DNA from 3 places in the Streptomyces sp. NPDC028305 genome. Region 2 is predicted to be linked to each of the others. Evidence: predicted binding sites of a transcription regulator. Region 2 holds the regulator's gene; each other region holds the start of a gene.
The links. The regulator HrcA, encoded in region 2, represses chaperone genes, less so after heat shock. The targets are predictions, from matches to a motif close to TTNGCACTCNGNNNNNCNGAGTGCNAA.

Region 1 (5,095 bases), on a different contig from region 2:
GCCTGACGGAGCCGCCCGGGCCGGGTGATTTCCCCCACCCCGCCCTCCCTCGACTGGGGCGGGGTGGGGAAAGGCCTGCTCTCCGAGCCCGGCCCCGGCCGCGTGGCTCAGGCTCGGGCCGGGTGGCCGAGGAGCATGGTGGGGGCGCCGCTCACCCGGGTGAGGAACACCGTGCAGGAATTCACCCCATCGAGGCGGAGCCTCTTCCGCAGCTCCTCCGGCTCGACCGCCGATCCCCGCTTCTTGACCGTCAGGACGCCGACCTTCCGCTCACGCAGCAGCGCCTTGAGCTTCTTGAGGTTGAACGGCAGCACGTCCGTGATCTCGTACGCGGTGGCGTACGGCGTCGGGCGCAGGTCGTCGGCCGTGACATAGGCGATCGTCGGGTCGATGAGGCGGCCGCCGATCCGCGCGGCGACGTCCGCGACCAGGTGCGCGCGGATGACCGCGCCGTCCGGTTCGTACAGCCAGCGCCCGACCGTGCCCGGCTCGGGGTCCGGCAGCAGCGGGGTGCCGAGGAGGGTGTGGTGGTCGGGGAGCAGCGTGGCGCGGCGCAGGCCGGGGCGCGCCGTGCCGAACCACAGCAGGGCCTCCTTCACGTCGCCGTGGTCCGAGATCCACTCGGCCTCCGCGTCCTCGGGGACCGCGTCGTGCGGGATGCCGGGGGCGACCTTGAGCGCGGCGTGCGGGGCGGTGCGGGCGGCCGCGACGGCCCAGGACAGCGGCGGCGAGTACGCCTCGGGGTCGAAGACGCGGCCCCGCCCGCCGCGCCGCGCCGGGTCCACGAAGATCGCGTCGTAGCCGGAGGTGTCGACCTCGGCGACATCCGCGTGGCGCACCTCGATGAGGTCGGCCAGTCCCAGGGCCTCGGCGTTGGCCCGGACCACGGCGCAGGTCAGCGGGTCGCGGTCGACGGCCAGCACGAAGATGCCCGCGCGGGCCAGCGCGACCGCGTCGCCGCCGATGCCGCAGCACAGGTCGGCGACGCGGCGCACGCCGAGCTCGGTGAAGCGGGCGGCGCGGTAGGCGGCGACGGACGCCCGGGTGGCCTGTTCGACGCCATGGGGGGTGAAGTACATGCGGTGGGCGTCGGCGGCGCCGAACTTCGCGGCCGCGCGCTGCCGCAGCCCCGCCTGGGTGAGGGCCGCGGAGACCAGCTCCGCGGGGTGGTCACGGCGCAGCCGGGTCGCCGTGGCGAGCTCCCGCGCCGGGTCGTAGTCGCTCAGCTCGCGGAGCAGCGTCTGCCCTTCGTCGCGGAGCAGTGAGTCGAAGGCGTCAACGTCCACGTCGCCCATTCTCCCCGCTTCAGCGCGCGCGTTCGCGACACCCGGCTGAAGATCGCTTATGTGATGATGATCAAGACTGGCCTTTCAAGGTGTCTCGTGTTGGTCGCGGCCGCGGCGCTGCTCGCGGGCTGTGGGGACGGGCATGGCGCCGGGACGGCTGCGCCGTCTTCGCCGTCGTCCGACTCGTCGATGTCCTCTTCGTCTCCCCATTCGTCCATGTCGTCGCCCGGGGCCGGGGCCCACGCCCCGGGCTCGCTGCACGACTCGTCCCGGTCGCCGGGGCCGGAGCCGGGGTCCGGCCCCGCGTCCGAGTCCGGTTCGGCCTCCGACCTGCCCTCGGCGCCCCCCGCGGCCCCGGACGGCTACCGCCGCTGGGGGCTCGACGGGCCGCTGGAAACGGCGGCGCCGCCCTCGTCCAAGCCGCCCCTGGTGCCGCCCGGGGCGGGCGCGCCCGCCGGGCCGCCGATCATCGACCATGTGCCGACCCACGACAAGGTCGTCTTCGTGACCATCGACGACGGCGCGGAGAAGGACCCGGCCTTCATCCAGCAGGCCCACGACCTGGGGCTGCCGTTCACCGCCTTCCTGACGGACGACGTGGCGTCCGGCGACTACGGCTACTTCGAGCAGCTGCGCCGGCTCGGCAACGGGATCCAGAACCACACCCTCACCCATCCGAGGCTGCCCGATCTGGAGTTCGAGGAGCAGGCCCATGAGATCTGCGGCCAGCAGGATGTGCTCGCTCACCAGTTCGGTACCCGGCCGTATCTCTTCCGCCCGCCGTACGGGGCGGTCGACGACGACACGGTGCGCGCGGCGGCGGCCTGCGGGGTGCGGGCGCTGGTGATGTGGTCGGCCGAGATGAAGGCCGACGGGCTGGAGTACGCGTCGGGCGGCCGACTGCACTCCGGCGACATCGTGCTGGCCCACTTCCGCGGTCCCGCCCAGCAGGAGGGGCGGACCATGACCGATGTGATGACCGAGCTGCTCCGGGAGATCCAGGCCGAGGGCTTCGCCGTGGCCCGGCTGGAGGACTATCTCTGAATCCCTCCGAGGGCTCCCCCTGAGGACCGCCTCCGGGGACCGGCCGAGTGGCGTCCCGCCGACTCCGGCGGGGCGCCGCGGCACCCCGTCACTTGGCACTCTGGTTGACTGAGTGCTAACCGCGTCATAATGTCGTGGCTGGCACTCAGCACCAACGAGTGCCAAACACAGCGACGGGCAGGTCCGGCACCCGCGACGACGGATCCACCTGGTCGCCACCTCAGACAGTTAACCCCGTGAGATCTCCGAAGGGGGAGGTCGGATCGTGACGACCGCCAGCTCCAAGGTTGCCATCAAGCCGCTCGAGGACCGCATTGTGGTCCAGCCGCTCGACGCCGAGCAGACCACGGCCTCTGGCCTGGTTATCCCGGACACTGCCAAGGAGAAGCCCCAGGAGGGCGTCGTCCTGGCCGTGGGCCCGGGCCGCTTCGAGGACGGCAACCGTCTCCCGCTCGACGTCTCCGTAGGCGACGTCGTGCTCTACAGCAAGTACGGCGGTACCGAGGTGAAGTACAACGGCGAGGAGTACCTCGTCCTCTCGGCTCGCGACGTTCTCGCGATCATCGAGAAGTAAGTCACCGAAGTTTTGCCTGTGAGCCGCGCCCCGGTGCCCCAGTCCATACCGGGGCCGGGGCGCGGTTCGTTCGAGAGGACATACGCAACCCATGGCGAAGATCCTGAAGTTTGACGAGGACGCCCGTCGCGCCCTCGAGCGTGGCGTCAACAAGCTCGCCGACACCGTCAAGGTGACGATCGGCCCCAAGGGCCGCAACGTCGTCATCGACAAGAAGTTCGGCGCCCCGACCATCACCAACGACGGTGTCACCATCGCCCGCGAGGTCGAGGTCGAGGACCCGTACGAGAACCTGGGCGCCCAGCTCGTCAAGGAGGTGGCGACCAAGACCAACGACATCGCGGGTGACGGCACCACCACCGCCACCGTGCTGGCCCAGGCCCTGGTCCGCGAGGGCCTGCGGAACGTGGCCGCCGGTGCTTCCCCGGCCGCCCTGAAGAAGGGCATCGACGCGGCCGTCAAGGCCGTGTCCGACGAGCTGCTGGCCACCGCCCGCCCGATCGACTCCAAGTCCGACATCGCCGCCGTGGCCGCGCTGTCCGCCCAGGACAAGCAGGTCGGCGAGCTCATCGCCGAGGCGATGGACAAGGTCGGCAAGGACGGTGTGATCACCGTCGAGGAGTCCAACACCTTCGGCCTGGAGCTCGACTTCACCGAGGGCATGGCCTTCGACAAGGGCTACCTGTCGCCGTACATGGTCACCGACCAGGAGCGTATGGAGGCCGTCCTCGACGACCCGTACATCCTGATCCACCAGGGCAAGATCTCCTCGATCCAGGACCTGCTGCCGCTGCTGGAGAAGATCATCCAGGGTGGCAACAAGCCGCTGCTGATCATCGCCGAGGACGTGGAGGGCGAGGCCCTGTCCACCCTCGTCGTCAACAAGATCCGCGGCACCTTCAACGCCGTCGCGGTGAAGGCCCCCGGCTTCGGCGACCGCCGCAAGGCGATGCTCGGCGACATGGCCGCCCTCACCGGCGGCACCGTCGTCGCCGAGGAGGTCGGCCTCAAGCTCGACCAGGTCGGCCTGGACGTGCTGGGCACCGCCCGCCGGGTGACCGTCACCAAGGACGACACCACCATCGTCGACGGTGGCGGCAAGTCCGAGGACGTCACCGGCCGGATCAACCAGATCAAGGCCGAGATCGAGGCCACGGACTCCGACTGGGACCGCGAGAAGCTCCAGGAGCGCCTCGCCAAGCTGGCCGGCGGCGTGTGCGTGATCCGCGTCGGCGCCGCCACCGAGGTGGAGCTCAAGGAGAAGAAGCACCGTCTGGAGGACGCCATCTCCGCGACCCGCGCCGCGGTCGAGGAGGGCATCGTCTCCGGTGGTGGCTCCGCGCTCGTCCACGCCGTGAAGGTGCTGGAGGACAACCTCGGCAAGGAGGGCGACGAGGCCACCGGTGTCGCGGTCGTCCGCCGCGCCGCGGTCGAGCCGCTGCGCTGGATCGCCGAGAACGCGGGCCTTGAGGGCTACGTCATCACCTCCAAGGTGGCCGAGCTCGAGAAGGGCCACGGCTTCAACGCCGCGACCGACGAGTACGGCGACCTGGTGAAGGCCGGCGTCATCGACCCGGTCAAGGTCACCCGCTCCGCCCTGGAGAACGCGGCGTCCATCGCCTCCCTGCTGCTCACCACCGAGACGCTGGTGGTCGAGAAGCCGGCCGAGGAGGAGCCCGAGGCCGCGGGCCACGGCCACGGTCACGCGCACTGACGCGGCCCCGCGCGATCCCGCCGGGCGCGGTCACCCCTCGCGGGGGTGACCGCGCCCGAGGCGTTTCCGGGGCCGCGGGGCTCCGGGGGCGGCGGGGGTGTCAGCGCTTGGGAGGACGTCCGACGTTCGAGGAGACGACCGAGAGCGCGGCCCGCGGCGCCAGCTTCGCCAGCCCCGTCATCGCCTTGTACCGCGGATCGGGGATCGACAGCGCCTTGCCCCGCGCGAAGTCCTTGAGCGCCTCCGTCACCACCTTGTCGGCGTCCAGCCACATCCAGCTCGGCACGCTGTCCGGCTTGATCCCCGCCCGCGCGTGGAACTCGGTCCGTACGAACCCCGGGCACAGCGCCATCAGCCGCACCCCGGAACTCGCCAGGTCCCGCGCCGCGCCCTGGGTGAACTGCACGACCCACGCCTTGCTGGCCCCGTACGTGCCGCGCGGGAAGAACGCGGCGATCGAGGCGACGTTGATCACTC
Region 2 (5,095 bases):
AGAAGGCCCGGGTCAGCTCGGTGCGGCCGAACACCGGGTCGGTCATGGCCCGCTTGTGCAGGGCGTTGGCCCCCGACTCGGGGCAGACCAGGAACGCGGTCCCCAGCTGGGCCGCGACCGCGCCGGCGGCCAGCACCCCGGCGATCTGCGAGCCGCGCATCAGCCCGCCCGCCGCGATGACGGGGATCTGTACGACCTCCCGGACGAGCGCGAGCAGCGACAGCAGCCCGAGCCCGGCGCCCGTGCCGTCGGCGCGCGGATCGTCGCGGTGTGTGCCCTGGTGGCCGCCCGCCTCCACGCCCTGGACGCACACGGCGTCCGCGCCCGCCCACTGCGCGGCCTGCGCCTCGGCGGGCGAGGTCACGGTCACGACCGTCCGCGTGCCGGCCCTGCCGAAGGCGTCGAGGACGGCGCGGGTGGGGCAGCCGAAGGTGAACGAGACGACCGGGACCGGGTCGTCGAGCAGAACGGCCAGCTTGGCGTCGTACGCGTCGTCGGAGCCCGCGTCGGGGTCGCCCAGCGGGGTGTCGTACCAGGCCGCCTCCCCGGCGAGCTGCTCGCGGTAGACCGCGACGGCGGCGGGGTCGGCGGTGAGGGGCTGCGGCATGAACAGGTTCACGCCGAAGGGCCGGGCGGTCTGCCCCCGCAGCTGTTTGATCTCCTCGTACATCGCCTCCGGCGTCTTGTAACCGGCGGCGAGGAACCCGAGGCCGCCGGCCTCGGAAACGGCGGCGGCCAGCTGCGGGCAGGAGGCCCCGCCCGCCATCGGGGCCTGCACGATCGGGTACCGAAAGAGATCGGTCAGCGCGGACGACATGACAACATCGTGTCATGTCCTCCGCACCGATCTGTACTCGGCTCAGGGCCCGTTGGACGGACCGCGTCCCCGAGGGGCTCCGGGCGCTTACCGTCCGTTGAACGCGTCCTTCAAGCGCGAGAACAGCCCCTGCTGTCCTGGCTTACCGCATCCCCCGGGGGCCACCCCCCGGACCCCCGGCCGGACGCCTACCGTCCGTTGAACGCATCCTTAAGGCGCGAGAACAGCCCCTGCTGTCCTGGCTTGAATTCGCCTAGCGGCCGCTCCTCGCCCCGCAGCTTGGCCAGCCGCCGCAGCAGCTCCTCCTGCTCCGGGTCGAGCTTGGACGGGGTCTGGACCTCGACGTGGACGATCAGGTCGCCCCGGCCGCCGCCGCGCAGGTGGGTGATGCCGCGCTGGTGGAGCGGGATCGACTGGCCGGACTGGGTGCCGGGCCGGATGTCGACCTCCTCCAGGCCGTCGAGCGTCTCCAGGGGCACCTTGGTGCCCAGGGACGCCGCCGTCATGGGGATGGTCACCGTGCAGTGCAGATCGTCGCCGCGGCGCTGGAAGACCGGGTGCGGCAGCTCGTGGATCTCCACATACAGATCGCCCGCCGGGCCGCCGCCCGGGCCGACCTCGCCCTCGCCCGCGAGCTGGATCCGGGTGCCGTTGTCCACACCGGCCGGGATCTTCACCGTCAGCGTCCGCCGCGAGCGGATCCGCCCGTCGCCCGCGCACTCCGGGCACGGGGTCGGCACCACGGTGCCGAAGCCCTGGCACTGCGGGCACGGCCGGGAGGTCATGACCTGGCCGAGGAAGGACCGCGTCACCTGGGACACCTCGCCGCGGCCGCGGCACATGTCACAGGTCTGCGCCGTGGTGCCGGGCGCCGCGCCCTCGCCGCTGCACGTCGTACAGACGACCGCGGTGTCGACCTGGATGTCCTTGGTGGTCCCGAAGGCCGCCTCGTTCAGCTCCACATCGAGGCGGATCATGGCGTCCTGGCCGCGCCGGGTCCTGGACCGCGGGCCGCGCTGCGAGGCGGTGCCGAAGAACGCGTCCATGATGTCGGAGAAGTTTCCGAAGCCCGCGCCGAAGCCGCCCGCGCCGCCCCCGGCGCCGCCCGAGGCGGAAAGCGGGTCGCCGCCCAGGTCGTAGACCTGCTTCTTCTGGGGATCGGACAAGACCTCGTAGGCGGCGTTGATCTCCTTGAACCGCTCTTGGGTCTTGGGATCCGGATTCACGTCCGGGTGCAGCTCGCGAGCGAGCCGGCGGAATGCCTTCTTGATCTCGTCCTGCGAGGCATCACGCCGCACGCCCAGGACTGCGTAGTAGTCCGTCGCCACTTACGACTCCGCCAGGATCTGTCCGACGTAACGTGCCACTGCGCGTACCGCTCCCATCGTTCCGGGGTAGTCCATGCGGGTCGGTCCGACCACGCCGAGTTTGGCGACCGCCTCGTCGCCCGAACCGTAGCCGACCGCCACGACCGAAGTGGAATTCAGGCCCTCGTGAGCATTCTCATGCCCGATCCGTACGGTCATACCCGAGTCCTTCGCCTCGCCGAGCAGCTTGAGCAGGACGACCTGCTCCTCCAGCGCTTCCAGCACGGGCCGGATCGTCAGGGGGAAATCATGGCCGAAGCGGGTGAGATTGGCGGTGCCGCCGATCATCAGCCGCTCCTCGGTCTCTTCGACCAGCGTCTCCAGCAGCGTGGCCAGGACCGTCGAGACGGTCCCCCGGTCCTCCTGTTCGAAGGACTCGGGCAGGTCCTGCACCAGCCGCGGCACATCCGAGAACCGCCGGCCCACGACCCTGCTGTTCAGCCGGGCCCGCAGGTCCGCGAGCGACTCCTCGCTCACGGGCGCCGGGCAGTCCACCATGCGCTGCTCGACCCGCCCGGTGTCGGTGATCAGAACCAGCATCACCCGCGCCGGGCTCATCGACAGCAGCTCGACATGGCGGACCGTCGAGCGGGTCAGCGACGGGTACTGCACCACCGCGACCTGCCGGGTCAGCTGCGCGAGCAGCCGGACCGTGCGCCCCACCACGTCGTCGAGGTCCACGGCACCGTCCAGGAAGTTCTGGATGGCCCGCCGCTCCGGCGTGGACAGGGGCTTCACTCCTGCCAGCTTGTCGACGAACAGCCGATAGCCCTTGTCCGTGGGAATGCGCCCGGCGCTCGTATGCGGCTGGGCGATATAGCCCTCGTCCTCCAGAGCCGCCATGTCGTTGCGCACCGTGGCCGGGGAGACGCCCAGCCGGTGCCGCTCCGTGAGGGCCTTGGAGCCGACCGGCTCCTCCGTCCCCACATAGTCCTGGACGATCGCACGCAGTACCTCGAGTCTGCGTTCGCTGAGCACCGCGCACCTCCAGTCCAGCCGTCTCATCAGGTGTTCCCCCTGGCACTCAATGGTCACGAGTGCCAGAACCCTCAGCCAGTGTACGGCGGGGTGCCGTGGCGGGGGCAAGAGCCGACGCTTTGCCACCGCTGGAGCTAGCGTCTCCGTATGGACACCCGTTGGGAAGAGGCGCGCTGGGAACATCTCACGCCGTCCGTGGTCCGGTGCCGCCTGCCCGGCTGGGACGCGACGGTCGGCGCGATCGCCGGGCGGACCGGCGTCCTGGTTGTCGACACCGGCGCCGACCTCGCCGAGGGCGCCTGGGTGCGCCGCGAGATCACTCGCCTCTTCGGCCGCCGCCCCACCCATATCGCCCTCACCCACCCCCACTTCGACCATGTCCTCGGCACCGCCGCCTTCGCGGGCTGCCAGGTGTACGGGGCCGCCGGGCTCGACGAACTGCTGCGCCGCGAGGGGGACGTGCTGCGTGACGACGCGGTGCGCCACGGCGCGGACCCCGGGGCCGCCGGGGAGGCCGCCGACCACCTGGTGCGGCCGCACCACGCGGTGTGTGGCGAGCTCACCCTGGACCTGGGCGGCCGGACCGTCCTGCTGGCGAACGTGGGCCCCGGCCATACCGCCCACGACCTGGCCGTGCTCGCCGCCGGGCAGGCCCCGGGCGAGCCCGAGGTGGTCTTCTGCGGGGATCTGGTCGAGGAGTCGGGGGCGCCCCAGGCGGGTGCCGACGCGATCCCGGGCCAGTGGCCCGCCGCGCTGGACCGGCTGCTCGCCCTCGGCGGCGAGGACGCGGTGTACGTCCCGGGGCATGGCGCCGCCGTGGATGCCCGTTTCGTCCGGGCGCAGCGCGCGGAACTCGCGGCTCGTTTCGGCGTGTCCTCCTGACGGCGGCGCTGCGGCGCTAGGGTCACTCGGGTGCGACAGTACGACCCGGACCTGACCCCGCCCTGGAAGCGCCAGGCCCCCGCGCCCGAGGTGCCCGCCGACCCCGATCTGGTCGTCGAGGAGGTCACCACCGGGTTCTGCGGTGCCGTGATCCGCTGCGAGAAGACCGCGGAGGGCGCCACGGTGACTCTGGAGGACCGCTTCGGCAAACATCGGGTCTTCCCCATGGAGCCGCGCGGCTTCCTCCTGGAGGGCCGTGTCGTCACCCTGGTGCGCCCGCGCGCCGCCGCCCCCACGGCCCCGCGCCGCACGGCCTCCGGCTCCATCGCGCTCCCCCAGGCCCGTGCGCGCGTCGCCCGCGCGGGGCGCATTTACGTCGAGGGGCGCCACGACGCGGAACTGGTCGAGCGGGTGTGGGGGGACGATCTGCGCATCGAGGGCGTGGTCGTGGAGTATCTGGAGGGGATCGACGATCTGCCCGCCATCGTCCGCGAGTTCTCCCCCGGCCCCGACGCCCGCCTGGGTGTGCTGGTCGACCATCTGGTCCCGGGCACGAAGGAGTCCCGTATCGCGGCCGAGGTCACCGGCGAGCACGTCCTGGTCGTCGGGCACCCCTACATCGACGTGTGGGAGGCCGTGAAGCCCTCCTCGGTGGGCATCCCCGCCTGGCCGACGGTGCCGCGCGGCCAGGACTGGAAGACGGGCGTCTGCCGGGCGCTGGGCTGGCCCGGGAACACGGGGGCCGCGTGGCAGCGGATCCTGTCCTCGGTCCGCTCCTACAGGGATCTGGAGCCGGCGCTGCTGGGGCGGGTGGAGGAGCTGATCGACCATGTGACCGTGGGCGGTCCGGCCGGGCCGTAGGCCGCGGCACTGGGTTGGCTGATCGATCGGTCAGTCGACGAGATCGCGCACCACCGCGTCGGCCAGCAGCCGCCCGCGCAGGGTGAGCACCGCCCGGCCCTCGCCGTACGGCTCCGGCGCCAGCAGCCCGTCGGCCATGGCCTTCGCCGCCGCGGCGGCGCCCGCCGGGGCCAGCAGGTCCAGCGGGCAG
Region 3 (5,095 bases), on a different contig from region 2:
GGCCATGCCTCCCTGTTGTGCCTGGCGCGCGTCAGCTGTGACCCATCTCGCGCCTCGGACGACTATCTCAACCATCCAGGCCTTCGGTTACAGTCTTGAACAACGCACGTGACCGTCGTATGTCGGGGGTCCGCGTGCGACAAAAACGCCGCGCTGTGCCCGGCGTCATACCGCTCATCCAGAGGGGCAGAGGGAACGGCCCGTTGAAGCCCCGGCAACCCTCCAGCCGGTCCTGCGTTCTACGCGAAGCGGGGCCCCGGCTCGGGAAGGTGCCAATTCCGGCTCGCGGCGAGATGCGCCGTGAGGAAGATGAGGAGAAAGGGCCTCGCCTCCCATGGCTGTGCAAGCTGTCGAAAGCTCCACCACCTCTTCCGTCTCGCTCGGTCCCGCCGTCGCACTGTCCTGTCGCGAGTGCGGTGAGCGTTTCCCCCTCGGCCCCATTTTCGCCTGTGTGGAGTGTTTCGGGCCGCTCGAGGTCGCGTACGACCTGCCGACCGGCGACCCGGAGGGGCTGCGCCGGCGGATCGAGGCGGGCCCGAACAACATCTGGCGCTACGCCCCGCTGCTGCCCGTCCCGGCGGACGTGGCCGACAAGCCCAACATCAACCCCGGGTTCACCAAGCTGGTGAAGGCCGACAACCTCGCCCGCGAGCTGGGCGTGACCGGCGAGCTGCACATCAAGGACGACTCCGGGAACCCGACGCACTCCTTCAAGGACCGCGTCGTCGCCCAGGCCGTCGAGGCCGCCCGCGCCTTCGGCTTCACCACCCTCTCCTGCTCCTCCACCGGCAACCTCGCGGGCGCGGTCGGCGCCGCGGCCGCCCGCGCGGGCCTGCGCTCCTGCACCTTCATCCCGCACGACCTGGAGCAGGGCAAGGTCGTCATGGCCGCGATCTACGGCGGTGACCTGGTCGCCATCGAGGGCACCTACGACGACGTCAACCGCTTCTGCAGCGAGCTGATCGGCGACCCGGCGGGCGAGGGCTGGGGCTTTGTCAACGTCAACCTCCGCCCGTACTACGCGGAGGGGTCCAAGACCCTCGCGTACGAGATCTGCGAACAGCTCGGCTGGCGGCTGCCGGACCAGCTCGTCATCCCGATCGCCTCGGGCTCGCAGCTGACGAAGATCGACAAGGGGCTGAAGGAGCTCATCGAGCTCGGCCTGGTCGAGGACAAGCCGTACAAGATCTTCGGCGCCCAGGCCGAGGGCTGCTCCCCGGTCTCCACCGCCTTCAAGGCGGGCCAGGACGTGGTGCGGCCGCAGAAGCCGAACACCATCGCCAAGTCGCTGGCCATCGGCAACCCGGCGGACGGGCCGTATGTACTGGACATCGCGCGCCGCACGGGCGGGGCGGTGGAGGACGTGAACGACGAGCAGATCGTGGACGCGATCAAGCTGCTGGCCCGTACGGAGGGGATCTTCGCGGAGACCGCCGGCGGGGTGACCCTGGGCGTGACGAGGAAGCTGCTCGAGAACGGGGTGCTGGACCCCACCCTCACCACCGTCGTGCTCAACACCGGCGACGGCCTCAAGACGCTCGACGCGGTCGCCCCGACGAGTGGACCCACGGCGGTGATCCGCCCCAGCCTCGACGCGTTCCGCGAAGCTGGTCTGGCCTGAATCGGGCCCGCTCAAACCAGCTGGCTTGAATTCGCCCCTCGAATTCGCCCTCGCCCCCCGCAGCAGTTCCCTTGGAAGGTGAAACCCTCATGAGCGTCAATGTCCGGATCCCCACCATCCTGCGCACCTACACCGGCGGGCAGGCCGAGGTCAGTGCCGAGGGCGCGACCCTCTCCGAGGTCCTCGCGGACCTGGACCGGAATCACCAGGGCATTGCGGCCCGCGTCCTGGACGACACCGGCAAGCTGCGCCGTTTCGTCAATGTCTACGTCAATGACGACGACGTTCGCTTCTCCGAGGGCCTGGAGACCGCGACTCCGGACGGCGCCGGTGTCTCGATCATTCCGGCGGTCGCGGGCGGCTGCTGAGCCGGTCGCTCCCCCGCCACAGGCCGGTTGTGGCCCCGCCGCGGGCCGATGTGAGCCGGCCGTACCCCCGAGGTAAACGGAATCGCCCGGTCCTGATAGAAACGGACCGGGCGATTCCGTGTGTTGAATCGCGCTACAGTTGAGCCGTTCCCCTTCTGTTGGCCTCATGGGCGGCCGCATATGAGAACTCGTCAACTTGTGCGTAAAGTGTGCGCGTGAATTGTCGGGTTGATTCCCTTATGCCTGGCCCGACTTGCCCGGAATTCACGGGAATTCTCCACTTATTACCGATCGACCGTCGCCAGAATTCTCGTCCGATTGACCTGTTGCACAGGGCAGTGGGACAGATACATTCAGCGGCGGTCGACGCGTTCCGGCGCACACCCCCCACGACCGGGGGGTGAGGTCTGACCCGGGTCCGCGGAGTGCGGTCCTGCGCAGGGGCCAGCAATAGGGGAGTTAGGAATGGCTCAGGGCACCGTCAAGTGGTTCAACGCGGAGAAGGGGTACGGCTTCATCGCGGTCGACGGTGGTGCGGACGTGTTCGTCCACTACAGCGCGATCCAGATGGACGGTTACCGCACCCTCGAAGAAGGCCAGCGGGTCGAGTTCGAGATCTCGCAGGGCCAGAAGGGGCCGCAGGCGGACATGGTCCGCGTGGCTGTTGGCTGAAGCGCCGACGCGAGGCACTGACTGGACCGTTCAAAGGGCTCGTACCCCCTAGGGGCACGGGCCCTTTGACATGCGTGTTCACATGGGTGTTGACCTGTGCGCCGATGGCCGCTCACGACCGCCTTGTCCCAAGCTGTCACCCCACTCACGCTTGCACTCTCAGGGGTCGAGTGCTAATCATTGGCGTTAGCACTCTGAAGGTGAGAGTGACAGAAGGATCGGGTCGGTGAGGTCCGTCAGGCCACGCGGGGCAAGGAACCGCGGGGCAGACAGGCCGTCCGTCGCGGGCGCCAGGCGCGGTCCGGAGCAATCCACCCCGTCTTGGGAGGACCACTTCACATGGCCAAGATCATCGCGTTCAACGAGGAGGCGCGGCGCGGCCTCGAGCGCGGGATGAACCAGCTCGCCGACGCCGTCAAGGTCACCCTCGGCCCCAAGGGTCGCAACGTCGTCCTCGAGAAGAAGTGGGGCGCCCCCACGATCACCAACGATGGTGTTTCCATCGCCAAGGAGATCGAACTCGAGGACCCGTACGAGAAGATCGGCGCCGAGCTGGTCAAGGAGGTCGCGAAGAAGACGGACGACGTCGCCGGTGACGGCACGACGACCGCGACCGTCCTCGCCCAGGCGCTGGTCAAGGAGGGCCTGCGGAACGTCGCCGCGGGCGCCAACCCGATGGCCCTCAAGCGCGGCATCGAGAAGGCCGTCGAGGCCGTCTCCGCCCAGCTGCTCGAGCAGGCCAAGGACGTGGAGACCAAGGAGCAGATCGCCTCCACCGCCTCCATCTCCGCCGCCGACACCCAGATCGGCGAGCTCATCGCCGAGGCGATGGACAAGGTCGGCAAGGAAGGCGTCATCACCGTCGAGGAGTCGCAGACCTTCGGGCTCGAGCTTGAGCTCACCGAGGGCATGCGCTTCGACAAGGGCTACATCTCCCCGTACTTCGCCACCGACATGGAGCGTATGGAGGCGTCGCTCGACGACCCGTACATCCTGATCGTCAACTCGAAGATCACCAGCGTGAAGGACCTCCTCCCGTTGCTGGAGAAGGTCATGCAGTCGGGCAAGCCGCTGCTGATCATCGCCGAGGACATCGAGGGCGAGGCCCTGGCGACCCTGGTCGTCAACAAGATCCGTGGCACCTTCAAGTCCGTTGCCGTCAAGGCCCCGGGCTTCGGTGACCGCCGCAAGGCCATGCTCGGCGACATCGCCATCCTCACCGGTGGCACCGTCATCTCCGAGGAGGTCGGCCTCAAGCTGGAGAACGCGGGCATCGACCTGCTGGGCCGCGCCCGCAAGGTGACCGTCACCAAGGACGAGACCACCATCGTGGACGGCGCCGGCGACACCGACCAGGTGCAGGGCCGCGTCAACCAGATCCGCGCCGAGATCGAGTCCTCGGACTCGGACTACGACCGCGAGAAGCTCCAGGAGCGCCTGGCGAAGCTGGCCGGCGGCGTGGCCGTCATCAAGGCCGGTGCCGCCACCGAGGTCGAGCTCAAGGAGCGCAAGCACCGCATCGAGGACGCGGTGCGCAACGCCAAGGCCGCCGTCGAGGAGGGCATCGTCGCCGGTGGTGGCGTGGCCCTGCTCCAGACCGTCTCGGTCTTCGAGAAGCTGGAGCTCGAGGGCGACGAGGCCACCGGTGCCCAGGCCGTGCGCCTGGCGCTCGAGGCCCCGCTGAAGCAGATCGCGGTCAACGCCGGCCTCGAGGGCGGCGTCGTGGTGGAGAAGGTGCGCAACCTCACCCCGGGCCACGGCCTCAACGCCGCGACCGGCGAGTACGTCGACCTGATCGCCGAGGGCATCATCGACCCGGCCAAGGTCACGCGCTCCGCGCTGCAGAACGCCGCGTCGATCGCCGCGCTGTTCCTGACCACCGAGGCCGTCATCGCCGACAAGCCGGAGAAGGCCGCCGCGGCGGGCGCTCCGGGCGGCATGCCGGGCGGTGACATGGACTTCTGATCGACGCCTTCCGTCGATCGACCGTCCGAAACGTCGGGGCGGCACCCTCTTCCGGGTGCCGCCCCGACGGCGTTTCAGGACCCGCGCCCTCAGCCGCGCGCGGCCTCCAGCGCGGCCCGCAGATGGCCGTCCGACTCGGTCAGCAGCCGGGTGGCGGTGGGGGCGTCCACCTCGCCGAGGATGGCCAGGATGGCGTGCTTCGTCTCGCCGGCGCTGGCGGCCAGCGCGGCTTCGATCCGCGGGGCGGGGGCCCCGGTGGCGAGGGAGACGATACGGCGCGAGCGCGCCCGCAGCTTGTCGTTCGAGGCGCGCACATCGACCATCAGATTTCCGTAGGTCTTGCCCAGCCGGATCATGGTGATGGTCGAGACCATGTTGAGCACCAGCTTCTGGGCCGTGCCCGCCTTCAGCCGGGTGGAGCCGGTGAGCAGCTCCGGCCCGACCACGATCTCGATGCCGTGCTCGGCGG

Region 1: a site for HrcA is predicted at 2,423-2,449, ahead of groES (co-chaperone GroES). Genes of this name have one in related genera too.
Region 3: a site for HrcA is predicted at 2,848-2,874, ahead of groL (chaperonin GroEL). Genes of this name have one in related genera too.

The regions. Positions count from the first base shown of each region.
Region 1 is NZ_JBVHTN010000011.1:238,629-243,723, reverse strand. Features, by position in the region: gene ACZ4WQ_RS40880 (ATP-binding protein) at 1-6, shown strand, start outside; gene ACZ4WQ_RS40875 (class I SAM-dependent methyltransferase) at 108-1,295, opposite strand; gene ACZ4WQ_RS40870 (polysaccharide deacetylase family protein) at 1,503-2,330, shown strand; gene groES (co-chaperone GroES) at 2,596-2,904, shown strand; gene groL (chaperonin GroEL) at 2,996-4,618, shown strand; gene ACZ4WQ_RS40855 (SDR family NAD(P)-dependent oxidoreductase) at 4,719-5,095, opposite strand, start outside.
Region 2 is NZ_JBVHTN010000001.1:1,070,613-1,075,707, forward strand. Features, by position in the region: gene ACZ4WQ_RS05055 (nitronate monooxygenase) at 1-817, opposite strand, end outside; gene dnaJ (molecular chaperone DnaJ) at 1,006-2,145, opposite strand; gene hrcA (heat-inducible transcriptional repressor HrcA) at 2,146-3,162, opposite strand; gene ACZ4WQ_RS05070 (MBL fold metallo-hydrolase) at 3,310-4,044, shown strand; gene ACZ4WQ_RS05075 (DUF3097 domain-containing protein) at 4,075-4,905, shown strand; gene hemW (radical SAM family heme chaperone HemW) at 4,936-5,095, opposite strand, start outside.
Region 3 is NZ_JBVHTN010000010.1:159,665-164,759, forward strand. Features, by position in the region: SAM riboswitch class I at 172-316, shown strand; gene thrC (threonine synthase) at 335-1,621, shown strand; gene ACZ4WQ_RS38345 (MoaD/ThiS family protein) at 1,711-1,989, shown strand; gene ACZ4WQ_RS38350 (cold-shock protein) at 2,455-2,661, shown strand; gene groL (chaperonin GroEL) at 3,001-4,626, shown strand; gene murQ (N-acetylmuramic acid 6-phosphate etherase) at 4,716-5,095, opposite strand, start outside.